DNA from 4 places in the Pantoea sp. nfd-35 genome. Region 2 is predicted to be linked to each of the others. Evidence: predicted binding sites of a transcription regulator. Region 2 holds the regulator's gene; each other region holds the start of a gene.
The links. Region 2 encodes CRP, which controls carbon source genes, mostly activating them, when cyclic AMP is high. Its sites were predicted from a motif close to ATGTGANNNNNNTCACAT; they were not measured.

Region 1: a site for CRP is predicted at 1,389-1,406, ahead of garD (galactarate dehydratase). Genes of this name have one in related genera too.
Region 3: a site for CRP is predicted at 2,039-2,056, ahead of P9J57_RS20275 (PTS mannitol transporter subunit IICBA). Genes of this name have one in related genera too.
Region 4: a site for CRP is predicted at 1,789-1,806, ahead of P9J57_RS10915 (6-phosphofructokinase). Genes of this name have one in related genera too.

Annotation. Positions count from the first base shown of each region.
Region 1 covers NZ_CP122403.1:974,793-980,594, reverse strand. The annotation lists gene P9J57_RS04690 (MFS transporter) at 1-1,073, opposite strand, end outside; gene garD (galactarate dehydratase) at 1,585-3,144, shown strand; gene P9J57_RS04680 (flavodoxin) at 3,264-3,710, opposite strand; gene truC (tRNA pseudouridine(65) synthase TruC) at 3,723-4,502, opposite strand; gene P9J57_RS04670 (YqcC family protein) at 4,502-4,831, opposite strand; gene syd (SecY-interacting protein) at 5,411-5,802, opposite strand, start outside.
Region 2 covers NZ_CP122403.1:428,929-434,730, forward strand. The annotation lists gene argD (bifunctional acetylornithine/succinyldiaminopimelate transaminase) at 1-206, shown strand, start outside; gene P9J57_RS01950 (YccS/YhfK family putative transporter) at 208-2,283, opposite strand; gene crp (cAMP-activated global transcriptional regulator CRP) at 2,342-2,974, opposite strand; gene P9J57_RS01960 (OsmC family protein) at 3,278-3,682, shown strand; gene P9J57_RS01965 (phosphoribulokinase) at 3,712-4,581, opposite strand; gene P9J57_RS01970 (YheU family protein) at 4,643-4,861, opposite strand; gene P9J57_RS01975 (hydrolase) at 4,866-5,802, opposite strand, start outside.
Region 3 covers NZ_CP122403.1:4,388,345-4,394,146, reverse strand. The annotation lists gene P9J57_RS20275 (PTS mannitol transporter subunit IICBA) at 1-1,896, opposite strand, end outside; gene P9J57_RS20270 (DUF3053 domain-containing protein) at 2,333-3,049, opposite strand; gene P9J57_RS20265 (HTH-type transcriptional regulator) at 4,067-4,360, shown strand; gene tnaB (low affinity tryptophan permease TnaB) at 4,475-5,722, opposite strand.
Region 4 covers NZ_CP122403.1:2,343,883-2,349,684, reverse strand. The annotation lists gene pqqF (pyrroloquinoline quinone biosynthesis protein PqqF) at 1-715, shown strand, start outside; gene P9J57_RS10925 (YceI family protein) at 834-1,418, shown strand; gene P9J57_RS10920 (hypothetical protein) at 1,449-1,700, shown strand; gene P9J57_RS10915 (6-phosphofructokinase) at 1,941-2,921, shown strand; gene P9J57_RS10910 (PTS sugar transporter subunit IIB) at 2,931-3,245, shown strand; gene P9J57_RS10905 (PTS sugar transporter subunit IIC) at 3,238-4,605, shown strand; gene P9J57_RS10900 (class II fructose-bisphosphate aldolase) at 4,592-5,434, shown strand; gene P9J57_RS10895 (hypothetical protein) at 5,501-5,770, shown strand; gene P9J57_RS10890 (PTS sugar transporter subunit IIA) at 5,780-5,802, shown strand, end outside.

The sequences.
Region 1 (5,802 bases), 550 kb from region 2:
GTTGCCATGAACAGCACCACGACCCAGTCCGTCTCGACATAGTTACAGACCACCATGGACGTCGAGAGCAACATGCCGAGCACAATCGGGGTTTTACGGGCGATATTGAGTGAGCCGGTTTTGCGCATCAGCCAGTCAGAGATCACCCCGCCGAGCACGCCACCGATAAAGCCGCACAGCGCAGGCACCGAGGCGACAAAGCCCGCTTTAAGGATCGACATGCCCCTTGCCTGCACCAGATAAACCGGAAACCAGGTGATAAAGAAGTAGGTCAGGGCGTTGATGCAGTACTGGCCAATGTAGACACCGATCATCATGCGCGACTGCAGCAGTTGCTTGATCTGGAACCACTTATCACTGAAGCTGACTTTTTGCTTCTCGCTTTTCTGATCCATATTGATCAGCGCGCCGCCCTCCGCCATGTAGTCCAGCTCCGCTTTGTTCACGCCGGGATGATCGCAGGGATCGTAAATCACTTTGAGCCAGATAAAGCTCAAAATAATGCCCAGCCCTCCCATAAACCAGAACACGTGCGCCCAGCCCACCGCGGAGGTCAACCAGCCCATGATGGGCGCGAAAATTACCGTCGCGAAGTATTGTGCGGAGTTGAAAATCGCCACGGCAGTGCCGCGCTCCTGAGCCGGAAACCAGGCTGCCACAATACGGCTGTTACCCGGGAATGAAGGGGCTTCCGCCAGCCCGACCATAAAGCGCAGCATAAACAGCGCCATGACGATGGTGTAGCCGCTGAACACGTCCACGAACCCCTGCAGCAGGGTAAACAACGACCAAAGAAAGATACTCCAGAAATAGACGCGCTTAGAACCAAAGCGATCCAACAGCCAGCCACCGGGGATTTGCCCAATGACATAGGCCCATGAAAAAGCAGAGAAGATAAACCCCATCCCCACGGGATCGAGGCCAATTTCTTTTGCCATGGCCGAACCCGCGATAGACAACGTGGCGCGGTCACCGTAGTTGAATGAGGTCACAATAAATAGCATGACCACTATCCAGTAACGCGCGTTCGTCCGTTTTTGTACCGCCTCCGTTGTCTGGTGATAACTACTCATGATGCACTCCTGAAATATAGCGAAAGCTACATTCGCTCTGACTGCATACACATCGCGTTGGGTATCAGAGAGATGTAGGTTAAACACGGCGATTTTTTTTAATGGCAAACCGATAATGCGTCGTGACGAATAACCTGATCGGGAAAACGGAAATCAGTATAGGAAGCGGGTTTGGGTGAGGCATTGGAACATCACCCTGGAATAAGGTGAATGAACGATGATTTTTTGGGCTAATGCATAAACTGCTGCGGGACGTTTCACGTTATTTGTAAAAAGTCACAATAAGCACGCCCAAACAGGCGTTGATAAGCGGCTTTGTGAGAATCTTCACTTGATTTAGTAAAAAGATAATAAAACCGCGTCATCTCTCAGCCGAATATAGGTCAATTGCACAATGTGCAGGCAGTAACACCTTCTTATACTGACGGTGGCAAATACCGAACCTGTGACACCTGACGTCTCATAATGAATGCGCCGTACCAGCAAGGCGCTACGCACTGGAAGGTGAGCGATGAACCCCATTTCAAAAGAGCAACCGCTTTACATTAAAGTTCACGAAAACGATAACGTTGCGATTGTGGTAAACAGCCAGGGGCTGACTGCGGGCACCACGTTTAAAGATGGATTAACACTAACCGAACATGTACCGCAGGGGCATAAGGTGGCGTTGGCCGCCATTCCTCAGGGTCAGCCTGTATTGCGCTATGGTGAAATTATTGGCCTTGCCGTTCGTGATATTGCCCAAGGCAGTTGGATCGATGAATCACTCATTGCGCTTCCGGACGCACCGGATTTGCAGAGTTTGCCCCTGGCGAATAACGTGCCGCCTGACTTACCGCCGCTTGAAGGTTATACCTTCGAGGGCTATCGCAACGCTGACGGCAGCGTGGGCACCCGTAACCTGTTGGGCATTACCACCAGCGTTCACTGCGTGGCGGGCGTGGTGGATTATGTGGTGCAAATGATAGAGCGTGATTTGCTGCCCCGTTATCCCAATGTGGACGGCGTGGTTGCGCTAAATCATCTCTACGGCTGCGGCGTGGCAATCAACGCGCCTGCGGCGGTTATTCCTATCCGTTCCGTCCACAACCTGGCCCTTAACGCGAATTTTGGCGGGGAGATCATGGTAGTCAGTCTGGGTTGTGAAAAATTACAACCTGAGCGCTTGTTGACCGGTTCGCCCGACGTGCAGCCCATCTCGCTGGATGAGGAGGATATTGTGCGTTTGCAGGATGAGAAGCTGGTGGGCTTTGGCGCCATGGTGGATGAGATCCTCCAGGTCGCAGAGCGCCATCTGAAACGGCTTAACCAGCGCCAGCGTGAAACCTGCCCTGCCTCGGAACTGGTCATGGGCATGCAGTGCGGCGGCAGTGATGCTTTTTCTGGCGTGACGGCGAATCCCGCGGTGGGCTTTGCTTCCGACCTGCTGGTGCGCAGCGGCGCGACCGTTATGTTCTCTGAGGTCACCGAGGTGCGCGATGCCATTCACTTACTGACACCGCGCGTGATCAATCAGGAAGTGGGTCAGCGGCTGATTGAAGAGATGGCATGGTATGACCGCTACCTTGATCAAGGCAAAACCGATCGCAGCGCCAATCCCTCACCGGGCAACAAGAAAGGTGGGCTGGCAAACGTGGTGGAAAAAGCCCTGGGTTCCATTGCCAAATCAGGCCGAAGCCCGATTGTGGAGGTTCTGTCGCCCGGACAGCGTCCGACACGACGTGGACTGATTTTTGCCGCGACGCCCGCCAGCGATTTTGTGTGCGGCACGCAGCAGCTCGCCTCAGGTATCACCCTGCAGGTCTTTACCACCGGCAGAGGAACCCCGTATGGCCTGGCGGCAATCCCGGTAATAAAAATGGCTACCCGTAACGCGCTAGCCGAGCGCTGGCATGACCTGATGGACATCAATGCTGGCACGATTGCAACAGGCGAGGAAACCATTGAGCAGGTTGGCTGGCGGTTGTTTGAATTGATACTGGACATTGCCAGTGGCAGAAAGCAAACCTGGTCAGATCGCTGGGGAATTCGTAATCAGCTGGCCGTATTTAATCCCGCGCCGATAACCTGAGAAACGGGAGCGCGCAGGGCAATGACGGAACGCGCTGTACGCAGAATCCTGTTATCGTAACACCGCTGCCGCCGGTGTAATCCGAACGGCAGCGGAACAGCGTAGCAGCCTTGATCTTATCAGAGTTGCTTGCCCCACTGCTCAACCCACGGCGTGGTGACGGATTCAGGTTCTGGATGTTCCGTGGCATCAACCAGCAGAACCTCACCCACCCGTTTAGCCTGATGCTCTTGTAACAGGGCATCAAAGCGCTTACCCGCACCGCAGAAATTCTCGTAGCTGCTGTCGCCCAAGGCAATAACGCCGTAGCGCAGCCCTGGCTGGTGGCCCAGCTTGTCCTGCACGTCATGGAACAGGCCAGAAATAGTATCCGGAAAATCGCCCTGACCGGTGGTTGATGTAATCACTAAGGCGACATCATTCGCATAGTTTTGCCATTCGGCTAACGTAGGATCTTCAAAAATCCTTACGTCATGGCCCTGCTGCTGCAATGCCGGTTCTGCTTCTTCTGCAACCAGTAATGCATTGCCATAAACGGTGCCTACAAAAATACCAATTTTCGCCATTTCTTTTCCCCTTTATTCCGTCCCGCTATCCTGACCTGAGCCAGCTATAAACTCAACCCGTGGCACATCCGGCATACAGGCCTGCCAGCCAAACTGATCCATTACCCGTTGCCAGACAAGATCAAGTCCGGCGCGAATAACCAGGGGTTCTCCCGTCACCGGGTGGCTGAGCGACAAGCTGCTGGCATGCAACATTAAACGATTTGCGCCAAAGTGTGCAGCCGCCCCCCGATTCTGACGCAAATCGCCATGGGCCGAATCGCCGATAATGGGATGGCGAAGATGAGACATATGCCGACGCAGCTGATGCTTGCGTCCGGTTTTGGGTTTGAGCTCAATCAGGCTGTAACGTGCAGTGGGATAACGACTCACTGCCACCGGCATTTCTACGGTTGCCAGTGAGGCGTAATCGGTCACCGCAGGCTGAGGCGCGCGGGGGTCGCTGACAAATTTGTCGGCAATTTTATCCAGCTCTTCGACAAGCGGATAATCCAGCCGATCGCGGCCTTCCAGCCAGCCGCGCACCACGGCATGATAGGTCTTCTCCATCTGATGATGCTCAAACTGCTGGGAAAGCAGGCGGCCCACCTCACTGGACAGGCCCATTAGCAGAACGCCCGATGTGGGGCGATCAAGCCGGTGCGCCGTGAAAACATGCTGGCCTATCTGGTCGCGTACCGTCTGCATGACAAACTGCGTTTCATGGCGATCAAGCCAGCTACGGTGGACCAGCCAACCGGCGGGTTTGTTCACCGCCACCAGCCACGCATCCTGATAAATGATCTCTAACATCAGGCAGACTCATCCTCCAGAAGGGCATCCAGCTGCTTTAACGTCAACACCAGCAGGGCACGACCGGGCTGCCCGGGCGTTAACGCCACTTCAAAATAGGGGGCGATCGCGACGTTCTTCGGCAACGGCTGCCCGGCACCAATGATGGCCTGAACGCGCGGTATCAGCACCCACTGTAACCATTCCAGCGGCTGAAGCGTATCAAGGAAGAAAGGTTGCTGGCTGGTGAACGCGTGATCGTCTGGCGCAACAGACTGCCAGAGATCGTGCTCGCGCATTATCGCTTCGACCTGTTCGAGTCGTTGCAAAATTAAGTGTTCCAGCGTCATGCTTCACCTCTGACTGGATAAAAATGGGCGGCAAGCATAACCCGCAGGCATAAAAAAAGGGAGCACTGTATTAAACAGTGCTCCCGGTTCGTTTGCAGCTTTCCCGCTACGTTAGTGCTCCCTGCTCATCCGTGACAACTTTTCCCGTGCGAATTCCATTCGCGCATCATCCTGACAAATCCTTAGCATCCAGGCCCGCCACCTCTTCTGAGGGGCTCTCATTCTCCGTCCTGGAGGTGTCCTTTAACTCAATCCAGAGTGTCCTGCTTCATCCTGAAGCCTTCCTTGTGACGTAAACTCCGTTACGTTCCGGTCTCCTGGCTACCGTCATCCTGACGGCTCCTGTTGTCCAGGACATCCTGTCCGCGAGTGATATTCTCGTCAGAAATTACTCAGAGCACAAGGTGGTAAAACGCCTTATAACGATATCTTATGAAAAGCGCTCATCAGCGCAGCTAATAAGTTAATGATTTACAATATTTTTACATCTTTCCGAAATGATCACTGCGTGAAGGATAGAGCGATCTCTCACAGAGCTTGTAAGAGATCTCTCACACCGCTGATAGCGGATATCTGCAACTAGTCACTAAGCGGTTGTAAATCATTAAGAAATGATGGGATATCAGGTGCCAGCGTCTGGCGATGTTTGCGCCCTGGGGTTTCCAGAATGACATGTCCGCTCAGGTTACACAGCGAGATAATGTTTTCTTCGGAATCCGTTGTCGCGATAAACAGCGTCGGCGCCTGCTTCAGCCGGCGCTGCATCACTAAATGACCAATCAGATTTTCCTGCAGTCGGACAAAATCCTCTTCGCTCCAGACCTGCAGAAGCGTTAGCCTGTTTTGGTCGTGAGTGGCGCGCATGTCTCCTGCGAACTGGTGGGTATAAAATGCGGTAATCTGCGGCTGGAGCTGGATATCCAGCGCGCGCTCAACGGCATCCAGAGACGGCGGCAGGCTAAAGGGCTGCG
Region 2 (5,802 bases):
GCCTGCTGATTGGTGCAGCCCTGAAGCCGCAGTATGCGGGCAAGGCGCGCGATATTCTGAATGCGTCAGCTGCGGAAGGCGTCATGGTGCTGGTGGCCGGAACAGATGTGATGCGCTTCGCACCGTCGCTGATTATCGAGCCTGCCGATATCGAAGAGGGCATGGCTCGCTTTGCCCGTGCGGTAGAGAAAGTGCTGTCTGCCTGAGTTATTTGCGGCGCAGACTGCGCAACAGCCAGCGGCCATGATGAGGCCGCTGGTTCCAGGCCAGAGAAGAGATCGTGTGCATGACTTTCAGATGCTCCAGGATGCGCCTGACGTGCTGCTCCAGTACCGTGACCGGCCCCTCATTTATATCTTCCACGCCCTGTAGCAGATCCGTCTGCGAACTTTCCCCATCATATTCCAGCCTTTGCTGACACCGTTGCAGGGCGATCTCGCACCATTGCAGGTAGTGCTCAGCCAGCGTGGGCGGCAGCATGGTATGTTCACGTGCCAGAATGGTCATGGCGTTAATGTGCTCCACGATAAACTGGCAGTGCGTGACCCATAAGCGCATATCCTGCAGGTAGCGTGAATTAAATCCCGGCTCCTGCATGGCCTGATTCAGGGAGTTGAATACGGCGTTATGCGCCTGGTTGACCTTAACCCGCTGGTAAGCCAGCGCATCGGGTGACTGCTCCGGGCCCAGCAACATTCGCAGGGCATCCTGACAGGCCTCCAGCGCATCATGGGCATTCTGGCGCAGCAGGGCACTTTGCCACTGCGGCCACAGCCATAACATGCCCCCAAAGGCGATCAGGCAGCCCATCAGCGTATCCAGCAGGCGGGGCAGTAAAAACTGTGCCCCGTTAAGGGAGAGCAGTTGCAGCGTATAAACGGCCGTAACCGTAAATCCCACTATTGACCAGCCGTAAAACTGGCGGGTAAAACGGTAGCTGATAAAGGTAATCACCAGCATGATGCTCAGCACCAGCGGTTCAGGCACATCCAGGCGTAGCGACGCCGCCGCGATAGCCAGTCCGGCAAAGGTTCCCAGGGCCCGGTGCTGAATACGTACGCGGGTTGCGCTGTAGTTGCTCTGGCTGACAAACATGATGGTCATCAAAATCCAGTAGGGCTTAGGAATCGAAAAGAACACGGCCAGGGCGCTGCCCAGCATCAGCATGACGGAAAAACGCCCGGCCGTTCGCAGTGCGGAAGACCGCAGCGACAGATAGCTCCGCAACGCGGGCAGCAGCGGTAAACGACGCTGGCGATCGGCCATCAGGTCGCGTTGATAAAGCGGCTTTTGGGTTCGAAGCACCCGGGCGATACGGCTGAAATGATAGAGACAGAAGTTACCCACCGGATTGTCCGGATGCTGAAGGGCGATTTTCTCCAGCGCACCCAACTGCTTGTCCATATCGAAACGACCAGAGAGTTGGTGATACAGAATATCGTCGGCCAGCGCGCGCAGCCGGGCTGAAATCGTTCTGGCGTTCCAGCGGATGACGGCTTCAGCATGGCTTTGCTCGACCAGCTTCTGGACCTCTTCCGGCTGATGCAGGCTGACGGAGATATGCTCCTGCAGATCCAGTGCTACCTGAAACGCCCGGGTCAGGCGTTTGTGGCTGTGATCGCGACTCGCAGACAGCATATGCATTTGCTGATAGCAGGTGTTGATCAGATCGATCGCTTTTTGCTGACGCGCCAGCAGGGGCGGCAGGGCTTTTTCCGGATCGGTCAGCTGCGTCAATAAGCTGTACTTGGCGTCACAGTAATTTGCCAGCTCACGGTAGATCAGGCTCAGGCTTTCGCGCATCGGCTGCTCTTTCCACAGCCAGAACCAAAACCAGTTGAACAGGCCATACCAGAGCGTTCCACCGATATAGAGCAGGGGCGGAACGTAAATGGGCATACGGCCAATCAGGCTGAGGGTAAAAATTGACGCGATTAACGTGCCGGGCAGCAGTCGGGCGTGCAGCGGACTGATCTCTCCGGTGACGCCAAGCAGCAAAGGCAGGGCAAACAGGATGAGCGGCAGCGGCACGTCTTTAAGCAGCAGCCACTGCATCAGTAAACTGCCAAGGGCAAACAGGCTGCCGCCGATGATCAGGCGTTTAAAGAAGCGTTTGTGGGGCGTGTCCAGACCGGCAATGTTGCAGCAGGCGGGAACCAATGAGAACAGCAATCCTTTTTGCAGATCGCCGAACAGCCAGCCGAGCGCTACGGGAAGGCACAACACCAGCGTCTGGCGCAGCGCATAGTTAACTTCGGGGTGATAGATTATTCTTCGCCACATCGGCTCAACACAAGACATTCACGGCATAATGTCGCCATCACGCCGTGAACAGTCAGGCTTAGCGTGTGCCGTAAACAACGATGGTTTTGCCGTGTGCGGAGATCAGGTTCTGATCTTCCAGCATCTTCAAAATACGGCCCACGGTTTCACGTGAACAACCAACGATTTGGCCAATTTCCTGACGAGTAATTTTAATTTGCATGCCGTCAGGATGCGTCATGGCATCTGGCTGTTTAGCCAGATTAAGCAACGTTTGTGCAATGCGTCCGGTCACATCCAGGAAAGCGAGATTTCCCACTTTTTCTGACGTCACCTGCAGACGGCGAGCCATCTGAGAAGAAAGACGCATCAAAATATCCGGGTTAACCTGGATGAGCTGACGGAATTTCTTGTAGGAAATCTCTGCCACTTCGCACGCAGTTTTCGCACGTACCCAGGCGCTGCGCTCCTGACCTTCTTCAAACAGGCCAAGCTCACCAATAAAATCGCCTTGATTCAGATAAGAAAGAATCATCTCTTTGCCTTCTTCATCCTTAATCAGTACCGCGACGGAACCTTTCACGATGTAGTAAAGCGTTTCGGCTTTTTCACCTTGGTGAATCAGCGTACTTTTGGATGGATACTTGTGAATATGGCAATGGGACAGGAACCATTCAAGTGTAGGGTCTGTTTGCGGTTTGCCGAGAACCATTCGCTATTATCCTCTATTGTAATCGTGCCCAAAATACAGGGCTCAGTTTCCCTGCCAGGCGATGAAAGCGTTAAGCGTGTTTCCATTCAGGAAATTATTCGGGCTGCATTTGCGCAGAGCGCATCATTCTTCCCGGCTTCGTCTTCGGATGACGAAAAATATTTTCAGCACTGTTTGTAGCACAGCTTTCGCCGACTGTCTTGTGTTGTCTCGCTTCAGCAATAAGGCTGATTTCTCCGGATTGCTGTTTACCAGGCAAAAGCGTACTCTGACGCAAAAACAGGGCATTCTGGGGGCCAGATTATGCAGGCAAGAGTCAAATGGGTTGAAGGGTTAACATTCCTCGGCGAGTCTTCGTCCGGACATCAGGTCTTAATGGACGGCAATTCCGGCGATAAAGCGCCCAGCCCTATGGAAATGGTGCTGATGGCGGCCGGCGGATGCAGCGCCATTGATGTGGTATCAATTTTGCAAAAAGGTCGCAACGATGTGGCTGATTGCGAAGTAAAACTCGAATCAGAACGTCGGGAAGAAGCGCCTCGCATCTTTACCCGCATCAACCTGCATTTTATCGTCAGTGGAAAAGCACTTTCAGATAAAGCCGTCGCGCGTGCGGTCGACCTTTCAGCTGAGAAGTATTGCTCGGTTGCCATTATGTTAGGCAAAGGGGTGGAAATTACCCACAGTTACGAAGTTATCGAGCTGTAATTATTCAGAGGCCAGCGCGGCCTCTGATTTTATTCAATGCGTTTGCCTTCCATGAGCCGTTTTACCAGCGGTGCCATAATTAATTCCATCGCCAGCCCCATTTTCCCGCCAGGTACAACCAGCGTGTTGATATTGGAAATAAACGATCCCTGCAGCATGGCCAGTAGGTAGGGAAAATCAATATCTTCCAGCCCCTGAAAGTGGATGACGACAAAACTTTCATCCAGTGAAGGAATGGTGCGTGCCGCAAAGGGGTTAGAGGTGTCGACGGTTGGAACCCGCTGAAAGTTAATATGGGTGCGTGAGAACTGCGGCGTAATGAAATTGATGTAATCTTCCATTGAGCGCACCACCGAATCCATTACGGCTTCACGCGAATGACCGCGTTCACCGGTATCGCGTACCAGCTTCTGAATCCACTCCAGGTTAACGATGGGGACGACGCCGACCAGTAAATCCACTTTTTCAGCGACGTTGTGCTGAGCCGTCACGACGCCGCCGTGCAGTCCTTCATAAAACAGCACGTCCGTATCCGGTGGCAGCGGCTGCCACGGGGTAAAGGTACCTGGCACCTGATTCCAGGGCACCGCTTCGTCGTAGGTATGCAGGTATTTACGTGACTGGCCCTTGCCCTGATCACCGTATTCAACAAAGGTCTGCTCCAGCAGACCGAAATCATTCGCCTCCGGGCCAAAGTAGCTGATATGGCGACCCAGATCGCGCGCCTTACGGATAGCCATATCCATTTCAGGCCGGGTAAATCGGTGGAAACTGTCTCCTTCCAGCTCGGCCGCGTGCAAATTGAGTTGCTGAAAAATTTTACGGAATGCGAGGCTGGTGGTAGTGGTTCCGGCACCGCTGGAACCTGTTACCGCGATAATCGGATGACGTGCCGACATAGTGAAACTCCCTGTGAAATCAGGCGATGAGCATTGTTAGCACGATTTTTCGTTCTGTGCATCAGCCACGGAACTCACTTTTGCGCATGATGTTGACCGATTCGTGAAGCTCAGACCAGACCAGCACGACTTCACCTTGCTGCAGCTGGCGTCGCACATTGGCGACTTTTTCGGTCAGGCTGAGTTCCTGTTCGCCGTAGTCGGTACCTTCGCGCAGAACAAAGGCTTCAATAACGTTTTCAAGGGTTTCGGGAGAAACCTGTTGCCAGGGAATAATCACAGGGTTAGCTATCCAGATAAGGGGAAATCCACTGCGGCACGCGCTGTTCCAGCCACAATTCAGGCTGACGCAGGGTACCACTCACAAATCCAACATGACCACCGTGTGTTGTCAGCTGATAGGTAATAGTGGCAGATAACTGGTCATTCTGCGGGATCACCTCATCGCTCATAAAGGGGTCATCTTTTGCATGGATAATCAGCAACGGTTTTGTCACCGATCTCAGCAACGGCAGGGCGCTGGCACGGCGATAATAGTCCGTGGCGTCGGCAAAGCCATGCGCCCGGGCCGTGATGGCGTCGTCAAAATCACGCAGGCGACGCAGGGCATTCAGCTGACTGAGATTGACCGGTAAGGTGTCGGGCCATGCGTGCAGCTTGCGCCTGGCATTCTTTTTAAGCTGGCTCAGCAGGTAACGCTGATAAATTTGGGAAAACCCGCGTTCCAGTCGGGCGCTACAGGGTTCAAGCATCAAGGGTGCCGAAACGATAACGCCGGCATCCAGCGCAACGTCACTGCCCTGTTGGCCCAGCAGGCAACCCAGCATATTCCCGCCCAGCGAAAACCCCACAGCTGCAGTAGGAACCTGTCCCCAGCGGGCCTTCAGCCAGGTCAGGAAAAAGCGTGCATCTTCCGTCTCGCCGGAGTGGTAAATCCGGTTTAGCCTGTTCGGCTCGCCGCTACAGCCGCGAAAATGCATCACTACGGCCAGCCAGCCACGTTGCCTGCAGACTTGCATCAGGCCATGGATGTAGGGACTGTGGAAGCTTCCTTCCAGACCATGAAACAGCACCACGCGTGGTTTATGCGCGGCAAACTGTGGATCTTCACTCCAGGCCAGATCGACAAAATCACCATCGGGTAAATCCAGCCGCTGCCAGTGAGGCGTTAACGCTAGAGTACGGCGGAACAGGCGCGGCAGTATGGTTTGCACATGCGGA
Region 3 (5,802 bases), 460 kb from region 2:
ATCCTGTACACTTTCTGTACGTGCCAGTTGTTCAATGACCTGCTCATCATCGAGCGCGTTCGTCAGGCTGGTAATCACCTGAATGTGCTCGTTATTGCGGGCAGCTATACCAATCACCAAACGTGCCACTTCATCAGGTTCCTCGCCAAACTGAACGCCGGCAGGGTACTGGCAGAAAACCACACCCGTTTTCAGTACACGGTCTTTCGCTTCAACGGTACCGTGCGGCACAGCAATCGACTCGCCAAGATAGGTTGGCGTCAGCTTTTCGCGCGCCAGCATGGCATCAATGTATTCGGGTTCTACGTAGCCGCCTTTGACTAACTGCTCACCGGCAAAGCGAATCGCCAGCTCTTTATTGCTGGCACTCAGCCCCAGGAAAACGTTGCTCTGGCCGAGTTTAAACAGGTTGGCATGGCTGTCATCGTAGCTGTCACCCAGCGTCTTCTGTACGGCTTCGCGGTTAGCTTCACTGCGATTAGCCGCCACCAGGCGCTCGGTCAGCGTGCTATAAAGTGCACTATCCAGGAAGTTATTTAAGGAAATGTGCTGGGCATGAGGCGCCTGACGGATGGCTCGTTCAGTAAGATCGCGATGGGTAATCACCAGATCAACGTCACCCGGTAAGGCATTAATCGCGCTGTTGGTGACCGACACGTTACTCAGACCTGCATCATGGACCTTCTTACGCAGGACACCAGCGCCCATGGCGCTTGAGCCCATACCTGCATCGCAGGCCACAATGATTTTACGCACATGGTCCAGATCTACGCTCATCGCGTCGCTCGCAACCGGCGCACCTGTCAGACTCTGACCTTTTGACTGCGCTTTCATATCACGCATACGCTGCGTCGCCGCTTCGATATCGTCATCTTCTTTCACTTTGCTGGTCTTCAACAAAATGGCAGAAATCACAAACGACACCGCAAATGCAGCAAAGATGGCGGCGATATTGGCAAAGTAAGCTCCTTTTGGCGTCATGGCTAATACGGCCAGGATAGAACCTGGTGAAGCAGGCGATACCAGACCACCGTGCAGTACGGTCAGCGTAAAGACACCGGTCATTCCGCCAAGGATGACGGCCAGCAGCAGGCGTGGTGCCATCAGCACGTAAGGGAAGTAGATCTCGTGAATGCCGCCCAGGAAGTGGATGATCGCCGCGCCCCCAGCAGACTGTTTAGCACTGCCGCGACCAAAAAACATATAGGCCATCAGCACGCCCATCCCCGGACCCGGGTTAGCTTCGATCAGGAAGAAAATTGATTTCCCTGCTTCACTTGCCTGCTGAATACCCAGAGGTGAGAAAATCCCGTGGTTAATCGCGTTGTTCAGGAACAGGATTTTTGCAGGTTCAACGAAGATTGACGTCAATGGCAGCAGGTTGTTCTGCACCATCAGGTTAACGCCCGTGGCAAGAATGTGTGAAAGACCTTCAACCAGCGGACCAATCGCCATAAAAGCCAGCATGGCCAACAGCATACCGATAATACCGGCAGAGAAGTTGTTCACCAGCATCTCAAAGCCGCTTTTGATTTTACCGTCAACCATACGGTCAAAGGATTTGATCGCCCAGCCGCCAAGTGGGCCCGCAATCATTGAGCCGAGGAACATCGGCATATCAGCACCGACAATTACCCCCATCGTAGTGATTGCGCCAACCACCCCACCGCGATCGCCACCGACCAGGCGTCCACCGGTATAACCGATCAGGAGTGGCAGCAGGTAAGTGATCATTGGGGCGACCAGTTTCGCCAGCGTTTCGTTAGGGATCCATCCTGTTGGAATAAACAGCGCGGTGATAATACCCCAGGCGATAAATGCGCCAATGTTAGGCATCACCATATTACTCAAAAAGCGACCAAAGCTTTGTACTTTGACCTTTACTGATGAGGACATAAGCCCACCCCTTGTTGAGACGCGCTGCAACAGGAGCGCGCGTTTGTTTTTGTTTAGCCACTACGGCGATTAGCCGTCAGTATTACTGTATGCAGGCGGACTTTATCACGCGAATAGTGGACTGCGTAGTGCACGAGGCTTAGTGTGATTTAGGTCACATTTATGTCGGGGGGATGGGGGGTTATTAAGTGACTTTTATCACAGAAATGAGCCATTACGGCGATAAGACGACGGATTTTTAGCCATCGAAATCGATTTATAGTGATTGCGATCACATTTATGGCGTTGAGCTTTGTTTGATAAATGAGACTAAGATCACAATTTAATTTAATGAAAAACGGGCCGGATCACATTTTGATCAGGCCCGTTTGAATGCGGAATCATGATTTCACGTGGCTCAGGTTAGGCGGTGAATGATCCGTCCCCTGCACGCCGATTATTGCAAATTACCCTGTACTGCATTTTTAGCCTGGCTCAGCGCTTGCACATTAGCTGATAAGCTCGTCATTAAGTCATTATATTGCGTCGCCTGTTCCTGAGTTGGGAACTGAACGCCACCGTTATTGAAACTGACGCGTGTTCCCTGAGCCTGCAAAAACTCACCTGTCTTTACAGCATCCTGGCTAAGTGCCTGCAGTTTGGGTAGCAATGGGATCAACTGGCCAGCAGGCTGCGTCACCACTTTGTCATACGCGGTATCGAAGACTTTTTTCAGGTCGTCGTTTTGCTTAAGCGCGCTTTTACTTTTATCTGCCTGCATTTTTGCGGTTTCCAGTTGCTGGGTAGCCACCGTCAACGCGCTGTTGGCCTGGGCCAGTGAGTCGTGGCGGCTCAGATAGTCCTGCGGCACATGAATAGCAGAAAGTTCATCCACCACCGGACGCATCCCCTGATCCACAGCTTTGTTCGCCTGCTGCGAGAAGCCATAAAGAATGGCGTAATCACCGGTGAAAGGACCAAAACTTTGTTTCTGATTTTCACTCAGGCTGGGTAGATGTTCACCGCTACGCATAACGGTATTTTGCAGAAAATCGATAAACGCTTTGCGCTGTTCGCCCTCTTTATCACCACATGCGGTAAGTTGCAGCACAAGAAGCACGCCAGTCAGCAAAATGCCGCTGCGTGCCAGGATACGGGAAATGCCTGAAGCCATGGGTTCAACTCCTGTCGGTAAAACTGGCTGATGTCCGGATAAGCAGTGGCCTAAAGAATAGAACAAAGGATAACGGCCACACAATGCGAAAGCGCGATGTAAGGCCATAACCTGTAAGAAAGTTTGCCTTAAGCGTGTTTAAGATGATGTTACAGGCTTATGGTGTCAGAAAAGAAGGCCAGCGCATCCGCGACTCAGGCTTTTTTGCACCGATAACGAGCCCGCGCGAAGGGAAGCTAACGGATCCGTAAGTATAGGTCATAAATAATTAACTCCATCTTATGTTTCGAGCGACACAGATGTTCCATCTGAATCGTTAACGTTAAACGTCCATTAACGAGTTGCCCTAAAATTGTTCGTCTGCATTAAAGTGGTGCAAACGCCTGCATGAACGCAATCACTGGCACGAATCGCACAAATTATCGTGTTCACTATAATTAAAACGTCATGTTGTCCTTCGATGATAAAGCTGAGTCCCTTTTCAGCGCTTCCGGCGCCACCTACGTCAGGGCTGGCAAGTGTTTTTTTATTTTGGCAGCAAGAAAGGCGTGATGGCTGACAGCACTCTCCAGCCAGTATGTGTTCAAAAAATGAAAGTCTGGCGCATATTTTGCAATCAACTCACAGAGCCGGTGCGGTTATCCTGGCCAGTTCATCACCTGATTGCCGGCCATAAAGAAAACGCGACCAGCGCTGTTGACAGACGCTGTGGTAACAAAACCAATCGCTTCAAAAGGTTAAGTTGCTTAACCATTTTTCAGAATTGTAAAGTTAAAAAAAATGTCTAATTTGCGCTGCAAATTGTCAGGTATCTATCCATACTTAGTCTCCCGGCATTTGTGGCATTGTGTTGACATGTTTAACAGCAATGCAGGTCAGGCTGTGTCCCATAAGGGTTTTCTTACAATAAAAACAAACTCTTAAGGGATGCAGCTTGCTTAATCCGGTTTCTGAGCCTGATTTCAGGTTCTTGTACCTTCTTTCACGTGATTCATAGTGAGTTTTAAGGAGTTCTCTATGGAGTTAAAAGACCCAATGTTTGAATTGCTCAGCAGCCTTGAGCAGATTGTTTTGACACGTGATAACAGCCCTGTAGCGCTGCAAACTCAGCGTCAGCCAGCCGTGCCAGAGCCACAGCGTTTACGCGAAATGGCAGGAATGCAGGTAGATGAGTTTGCCAGGATTATGGGCGTTAGCGTTTCTTCGGTTAAAAGCTGGGAAGCCCAGCGTACGCGTCCTTCCGCAACTGCACAAAAATTGATGAAATTACTTCACGCCAATCCTTACCTTGGGCGTCAGTTACTCGATTAAGTCACTAAGTCGTATCCTGGCTTTTGTTGGCGCCGGTCACGTGAGTGACCGGCCGTTCAATACCTCTCCCTGATGACAGGCTTCGTTAAACCCGTTTCCAGTCCGTCCTGTCGGTCAGCTAAACTTTGGCAAGATGTTAAGAACATTGCCAAACCAGCAGATGATGACGATAACACCAAATAAAATGACCACCGCCGGAATAACCTTTCCGCCCCAGACAGTGAATGTTTTATCGGGAAAGCGTTTTCTCGATTTTAATGCCAGCAGGGCAGGGACGATAACTGCCCAGATTGTTGCGCACAATCCTGCGCCACCGATACCGTAAATAAAACCATTCGGGAAGAGCAAATATAAGATGCCGGGAGGTAGAAAGGTTAACAGCACCGTTTTAAATCGTCCAAAGTGGGAATTATCGATTTTAAACAGATCCGCCAGATAGTCGAACAACCCCAACGTGACCCCAAAGAAAGAGCTGGCCACGGCGAGATTAGAAAAAACCAGTAAGAAAAATTCAATGACGCCGCCAGGATGCGTTCCCATAAAAGACTTCACCAGCGCGTCAACATTTCCGCCCGAAGAAATGATTTCTTTGAATTTTTCACGCGGGATATTCCCCATGGTGCAATACAGCCAAAAAAGATAGATAAACAGCGCCAGCAGTGAACCAAGAACAATGCTTTTAACCAGCTTATCTTTTCGTTTTCCATAACAAATGATCAGGCTGGGGATATTACCGTGAAAGCCAAAAGAGGCAAGGCAAACCGGAACGGCCATAAATATATAGGGAAAATAACGATTGCTTTCACTGATACCGCTAACATCGCTAAGGATTGAAAAATCAACTTTGAAAAATAAAGAGCCAAAAACAATGACGAAGGCTAAGATTTTAATACCCAAAAAGAGCGAGGTGATTCTGCTGGCTGCCAGAGAGCTAATCCATAACACGCTGGCAACGAAAACCGCTGTACCGATGCCGATAACACGTGAAGGTATCGTCATGCTGGAATGCATGGACAGGGTTTCGCTAATAATCGCGCCGTTAGCGGAGATATAAGCGTAAGTCAGTATATACAACACAAAAGCAACGGTAATACCGCTTATTACATTCCATCTTTTGCCCAGCAGATCTTTGGTCAATGTATTGAAGCTTGAGCCTGTTGGATAGTTCAGGTTAGCTTCCAGTAACAGCAGACCGGAATGAAGCATGGAAAACCAGGCGATGATCAAAATGAAAGCGCCCCAGAAGAACCACGCGCCCGCAAGATCGACAGGGAGTGCAAACATCCCCCCACCGATTACGGTTCCAGCGATAACCATCACGCCCCAAAAGGCGGAGTGTTTCTGATCTGTATTTTCTTCCATGGTGTCCTCTCAACAATATTCTTCGCTTTTATCGTTGTTATAATTTTTATGCCTGACAGGCAGGGTAATGGAGCAGCCGT
Region 4 (5,802 bases), 1.9 Mb from region 2:
GATGCAGACACACAGCGTATCCACGCCGGTGATACCGGGCATTGCGATACGCGAACTGCTGCGCCAGCTGCCGCTCCGGCTGGCGACGTCACTCAATCCGCAATGCTGGCGTGCCGTCCTGCTCGGGGGCAATGCCGAACAGCATCGGCTCGTGTCCCGGCAGTTGAGTGTGCTGACGGTGAATTCACCTACGCGCCCTGAGTACCGCTGCGTAGGCGGTGAAACCTGTATTCCCCATCCCAGCGATGACAGTGCCGTTCTGCTGTTTATTCCCCTGGGCGACCCGCAGCAGCTGGCCGCACTTCGCGCGCTGGCGCTGATCTGTGAGCCGCGCTTTTATCAGCGCTACCGGGTAGAACAGCCGATCGGCTACGTCGTCAGTTGCCGCTACCATCGCAGTACGGATAGCGATGGTCTTCTCTTTGCGCTTCAGTCACCGGATTGTCCGGCATCGACCCTGATCCAATACTGCGAAGACTTTCTGCGTGACATAGCGATCTACATTGCCCAGCAGGCAATCGATCCGCTCAAAACGCCGCTTTTGCAGGTGAAAGAAGATGCACGTGAAGTGGCGTTACGCCAGGCGAATGGGTTGCCAAACCTGGAGGCGGAGAAGATAGCCGCACTCACTGAGGGAGAGGTGAAGCAGTTACAGCAGCATTTACTGACCGATCGGCACCGCTGGCAGATCCTGTATGCTAAAGGTAAGAATTAGAATAATCACACACTGATATTGCTGAATAATTTTGATTGTTTACGCCAAATCTGTTCACTTTTACTTCCTGCTTATATGGCTCAGACTCAAGGTGATGTCATAAAATAAGGAAGTAAAAGTGAAGAATGTAAAACGTTTCACGCTGCCACTGCTCGCAGCTGCTGCACTGTATGTTCCGGTTTCTCAGGCTGAAGCCATGCATTATCAACTCGACCCGCAACATACCTCTGTTGTGGTAAGTTGGGAGCACTTCGGCTTCTCCCATCCGACTGCTGACATTCCAGACACGACAGGTTCTCTGGTTTTTGACAGCAGCAAGCCTGAGCAGTCGCGCGTTGACGTCACGTTACCGGTTAGCAAAATCGACAGCCATGTTCCTGCCCTGACCAAGGAATTCAAAGGCGCGGAGTATTTCGACGTGGCGAAGTATCCCAGTGCAACCTTCCGCAGCACCAAAGTTATTGCCAAAGGCGATAACAAATTTGATGTTGAAGGGAACCTCACTCTGAAAGGCATTACCAAACCTGTGACGCTGCATGCCACGCTGAATAAGCAGGGTGAGCATCCGATGGTCAAGAAGCAGGCGATTGGTTTTGACGCCACCGGTACCATTAAGCGTTCTGACTTCAAACTGGACAAATATGTCCCAGCAGTCAGTGATGACGTGACACTGACTATTTCTACGGAAGCGTACGCCAAGTAAATTCCGTTACTTTTCCGGCCCGGCACCCAGGTGTCGGGCTTTTTTTTTGCAGCAGATTACGCCGCCGCCGGCCAGGCTAAGCGCCATTCGTCGTCCTTCCACTCACCCCTCGGCATCCTTTCGCCCTGCGACAGTACGAGCAAAAAAATGCATCTCATCATGGTGTTCCTGCGGATTCACCACGCCATCGTCTGTTTCGGAAATAACAGATCGCCTGCCGAACCTAAAAAAATGAGGTCAAAATCACAAATTCACATCGAGATTTTATTGGCAATGGCGTGATGCCGTATTGACAGAAAAGTTATTCCGATCCCTATATTTAACCTGTTGTTTTATAAAGTGAAGCTAATCGTCTTTCCTGAATCAGTAAATGTGATTTGTTTCACATAAATAAGCTGGTTCAAGGGGCTGTCAATATATTGCCTGCATAAATTCCTCTCGTTTTTGTGATCTCACTTGCAAATACCAGGCTGATATCCCGAAACAATAGCTTCAGACGCATTAAGCCAGAAGGATGTCAGGATGAGAATCGGAATGGTCATTAGCGGCGGCGACGTCACCGGCATTAATAATTTCATTTTCCAGATAGCCAGGATGACGCAGGCGGAGATGATATTATTTAACGGTGGCATTCCAGGCTTGCTGGATAATGTCTGCCAGGAAATTTCTCAGCGCGATTTAGTGGATTTTTCCATTACTTCTCTTCCGGTAATGCAGTCAGGCCGAACCGCGCGAAAATTAATTCGTAGCGAATATGAAACGATCGCCCGGCAGTTAAAAGCATTACGCATCGACGTATTAATTCTGGCTGGAGGCGATGGATCGCTGCAATTTCTGCATACGCTCAGTGAATTTGGTGTGAACTGTTTTGGCATCGGCATGACGATTGACAACGATGTCTACGGCAGTGATTACACCGTGGGCTTTTCCACCGCCTGTGAGCAGGTATTAAAAGAGGTGGCAAAGCTCAGAAACACCGGTCGGGCATTAACGGGCCGGGTATTTATGGTGGAACTGCTCGGCGGCTACTGTGGCGAATTGACGCTCCAGTCAGCGCTCAAATCCAACGCCGACTTTGCACTGATCCCGGAATGCCAGATCCCCACAAACGTGCTGGCAGAACGCATCACTCAGCGCCTCAGCGAACAAAACAGCGTGGTAATCCTCTGCTCAGAAGGTTACACACGGGAATATTCACCGGGCTTTCAGGGGGCGATTGACACATTAATTAAGCAGCTTGAACCGTTGATCGGCGTGCGCATTCGCAAAACGATCGTCGGCTATGGACTGCGAAATGGCGATCCCACCTGTGAGGAAATTTATCAGGGCACCATTATGGCAAGTGAAGTGGTTCGTTGTATTCAATCCGGAATGCGCAATAAAGCCGTGATTATTAACGGCAGTAATAAGCCTATTCCGATTGACTTAATAAGCATGAAAAAACGCCTGGTCGATACAGAAGGGCATCATTATAAACTCGCTAAACAACTGCATATATTGTGAGGAGAAAACATGCTGAAAATTTTATGTGTCTGTGGTTGTGGTCTGGGGTCAAGTTTCGCTATCGAAATGAGTGCGAAAGCCGTTTTAAAAAAACTGGAGATTGACGCCGACATCGATCACACCACGATTTCAGAAGCTAACGCATTTAAATCCGACATGATCCTGACGCAAAAAGCCTTTGCGGATGTCTTAAATGCCGACGCCACACCAGAACAGATTAAACGCGTAATTATATTAAATAAACTCACCGATAAAGCTGAAATTGAGCAAAAAATCGTGGCTTTCTTAAAAGAGCGTAATGTGAAGGTTGCTAATCATGAATAGTGTAATTAATTTTCTGGTTAAAGACTTACTGGGGCAGGCATCCATTCTGATCGCGTTTATTGCGCTAATCGGACTGGTCCTGCAAAAAAAATCTGCCGGCAAGGTGGTAGAAGGCACGTTTAAAACCCTGTTGGGGTTCTTGATCATGATGGCCGGCATCAACATCATCGTGGGCGCGCTGACCTTCCTTAACAGCATCTTCACCCATGGTTTTGGGATGCAGGGCTACATCACCGACGTGGCGGCGATTGCCGGACTGGCAAACCGCGAGTTGGGATCGGAAGTGGCCATGACGCTGCTGGTGATCTTCATCGTCAACATCATCATTGCCCGCCTGACACCGTTTAAATACATCTTCCTGACCGGCCAGGCGCTACTGTGGATGGCCACCATTGGCGCGGTTATCGGCTATAAAGCCGGCCTCACCGGATTACCGCTCATTTTAACCGGCGGTATTTTTGGTGGCGTGATGGCGGTCGTGATGCCAGCGCTGGCGCAGCCGGTGGTGCGTCGTATCACCGACTCGGACGATGTCGCGCTCGGTCACTTCTGCACCATTGGTTACCTGCTCACTGCGGCAGTGGCGAAGGTGGTCGGAAAAGGCTCTCGCTCGACGGAAGACTTAAAGCTGCCCGATAACTTTAAGTTTCTGCAGGACACCTATCTGTCCATGGCGGTGGTGATGGTGCCGATGTACCTGATTCCTGCCGTGGCGGCAGGCCCGGCTTTTATCGCCCAGTACAGCAGCGGCACCAACTACCTGATGTATGCCTTTATGCAATCCATTCAGTTTGTGGCAGGCGTGTTTGTACTCTATAGCGGCGTGCGACTGCTGCTGAACGAACTGGTGCCGGCTTTCCGCGGTATTGCCATGCGGCTGGTGCCGGATGCGAAACCCGCCCTCGACTGTCCCGTTATGTTCCCTTATGCGCCAAACGCGGTCATTGTCGGCTTTCTCGCGACAACGCTGGGCTCTGTGGTGGGGATGCTGGTTTTCCCGATGTTTGGTCTGGCGATGATTCTGCCCGGTCTGCTGACTAACTTTTTTGCCGGCGGAACGGCAGGCGTGTTCGGTAACGCGCTGGGCGGACGACGCGGGGCGATGATCGGCGGATTCGTCCACGGCCTGTTTATCACCTTCCTGCCCGCCATTCTGGTGCCGATGCTGGAAAGCTACGGCTTTACCGGCGTGACCTTCAGCGATTCCGACGTCATCAGTACCGGCCTGGTGCTGGGACATGCTTTCCAGAATAACTGGCTGTTCGTTGCTGTGTTTATTGCTTTTGTTACCGCTATCGCCTGGTTTGTTAACGGAAAATCCACTAAACCCCGTGAGGAAAACGTGCATGAAACTTTATAACTTTACCGAATTGCTGAAAATTGCCAAAGAACGCCAATTTAAAGCGGTAGGGTCATTTAATTTACACTGCCTGGAAATGTTACCGGCTTTTTTTAAAGCCGCCGAAAATACCAACAGCCCATTAATGATTCAAATTTCAACCGGTACAGCGAAATATTTGGGGCATGAATTACTGGTGGATGCAATTAAATCGCTGTCAAAGAGTAAAAATATTCCGACCTGTTTGCACCTGGATCACTGTTCCGATTTAGACGCGATTCAGACGGCAATTCAAGCCGGGTTTAGTTCGGTCATGTATGACGGGTCACATTTACCGCTTGATGAGAATATTGCCAATACCCGCAGGGTGATTGATATGGCCCGCCCCGTAAATGTCTCTGTGGAAGCGGAGCTGGGCGCAATTGGCGGCTCTGAAGACGGGAAATGTGTGGAAATGAGCGATATTGCGTTCACCACGGTAGAGGATGCCAAACGTTTTGTGAATGAAACCGGCGTGGATATGCTGGCCATTTCCATCGGCACGGTTCACGGGCTCTACACCGGTAAAGCCCATATTCAGCATCAACGGCTGGCGGAAATTACGGCTGCCACGGCTACGCCGCTGGTTCTGCACGGTGGTACCGGGGTCAGTGACGACGACATGCGCCTGGCGGTGGGCAGCGGTATCGAAAAAGTGAACGTGGGAACGGAAATGAATGTGCAGTGGGTCGCCCAATGCAAGGCAACGTTTGAAAAAGGCAAAGTTAACGACAGCGTGCGTAATTTCCTTGTGCCTGCGAATAATGCAGTGACCAATGTATTAGTAGAAAAAATGCAGCTGTTCCGTTAAGCACTTTTATTATCCCGACGTGAATAAACCTGAAGTGCCCTGGCGCTTTTCGGGGCAGGAGACGCTATGTTTGGATTCATGAAAAAGAAAGTGGAAAATACGGCCTCAGAGGATGCAGAACGCGATCGTCAGGCAGAGCAGGTCAGTCAAAAAATAACGGCGCTGGAAGCAAAGCTGGCAGCGAATTCAGGCGACACTGAAACGCAAAAACAATTAATGCTGGAATATAACCGTGCATTATCATTGTTTGCGAAAAGTCGCCTTTACCGGGATGACATTGATCCTCTTTTTGTGAAAATTGATGAATTACGCAATCTAGTGCGTAAATCAGTTTAAGGAGCAGTAATGACCATTAAACAGTTATTACA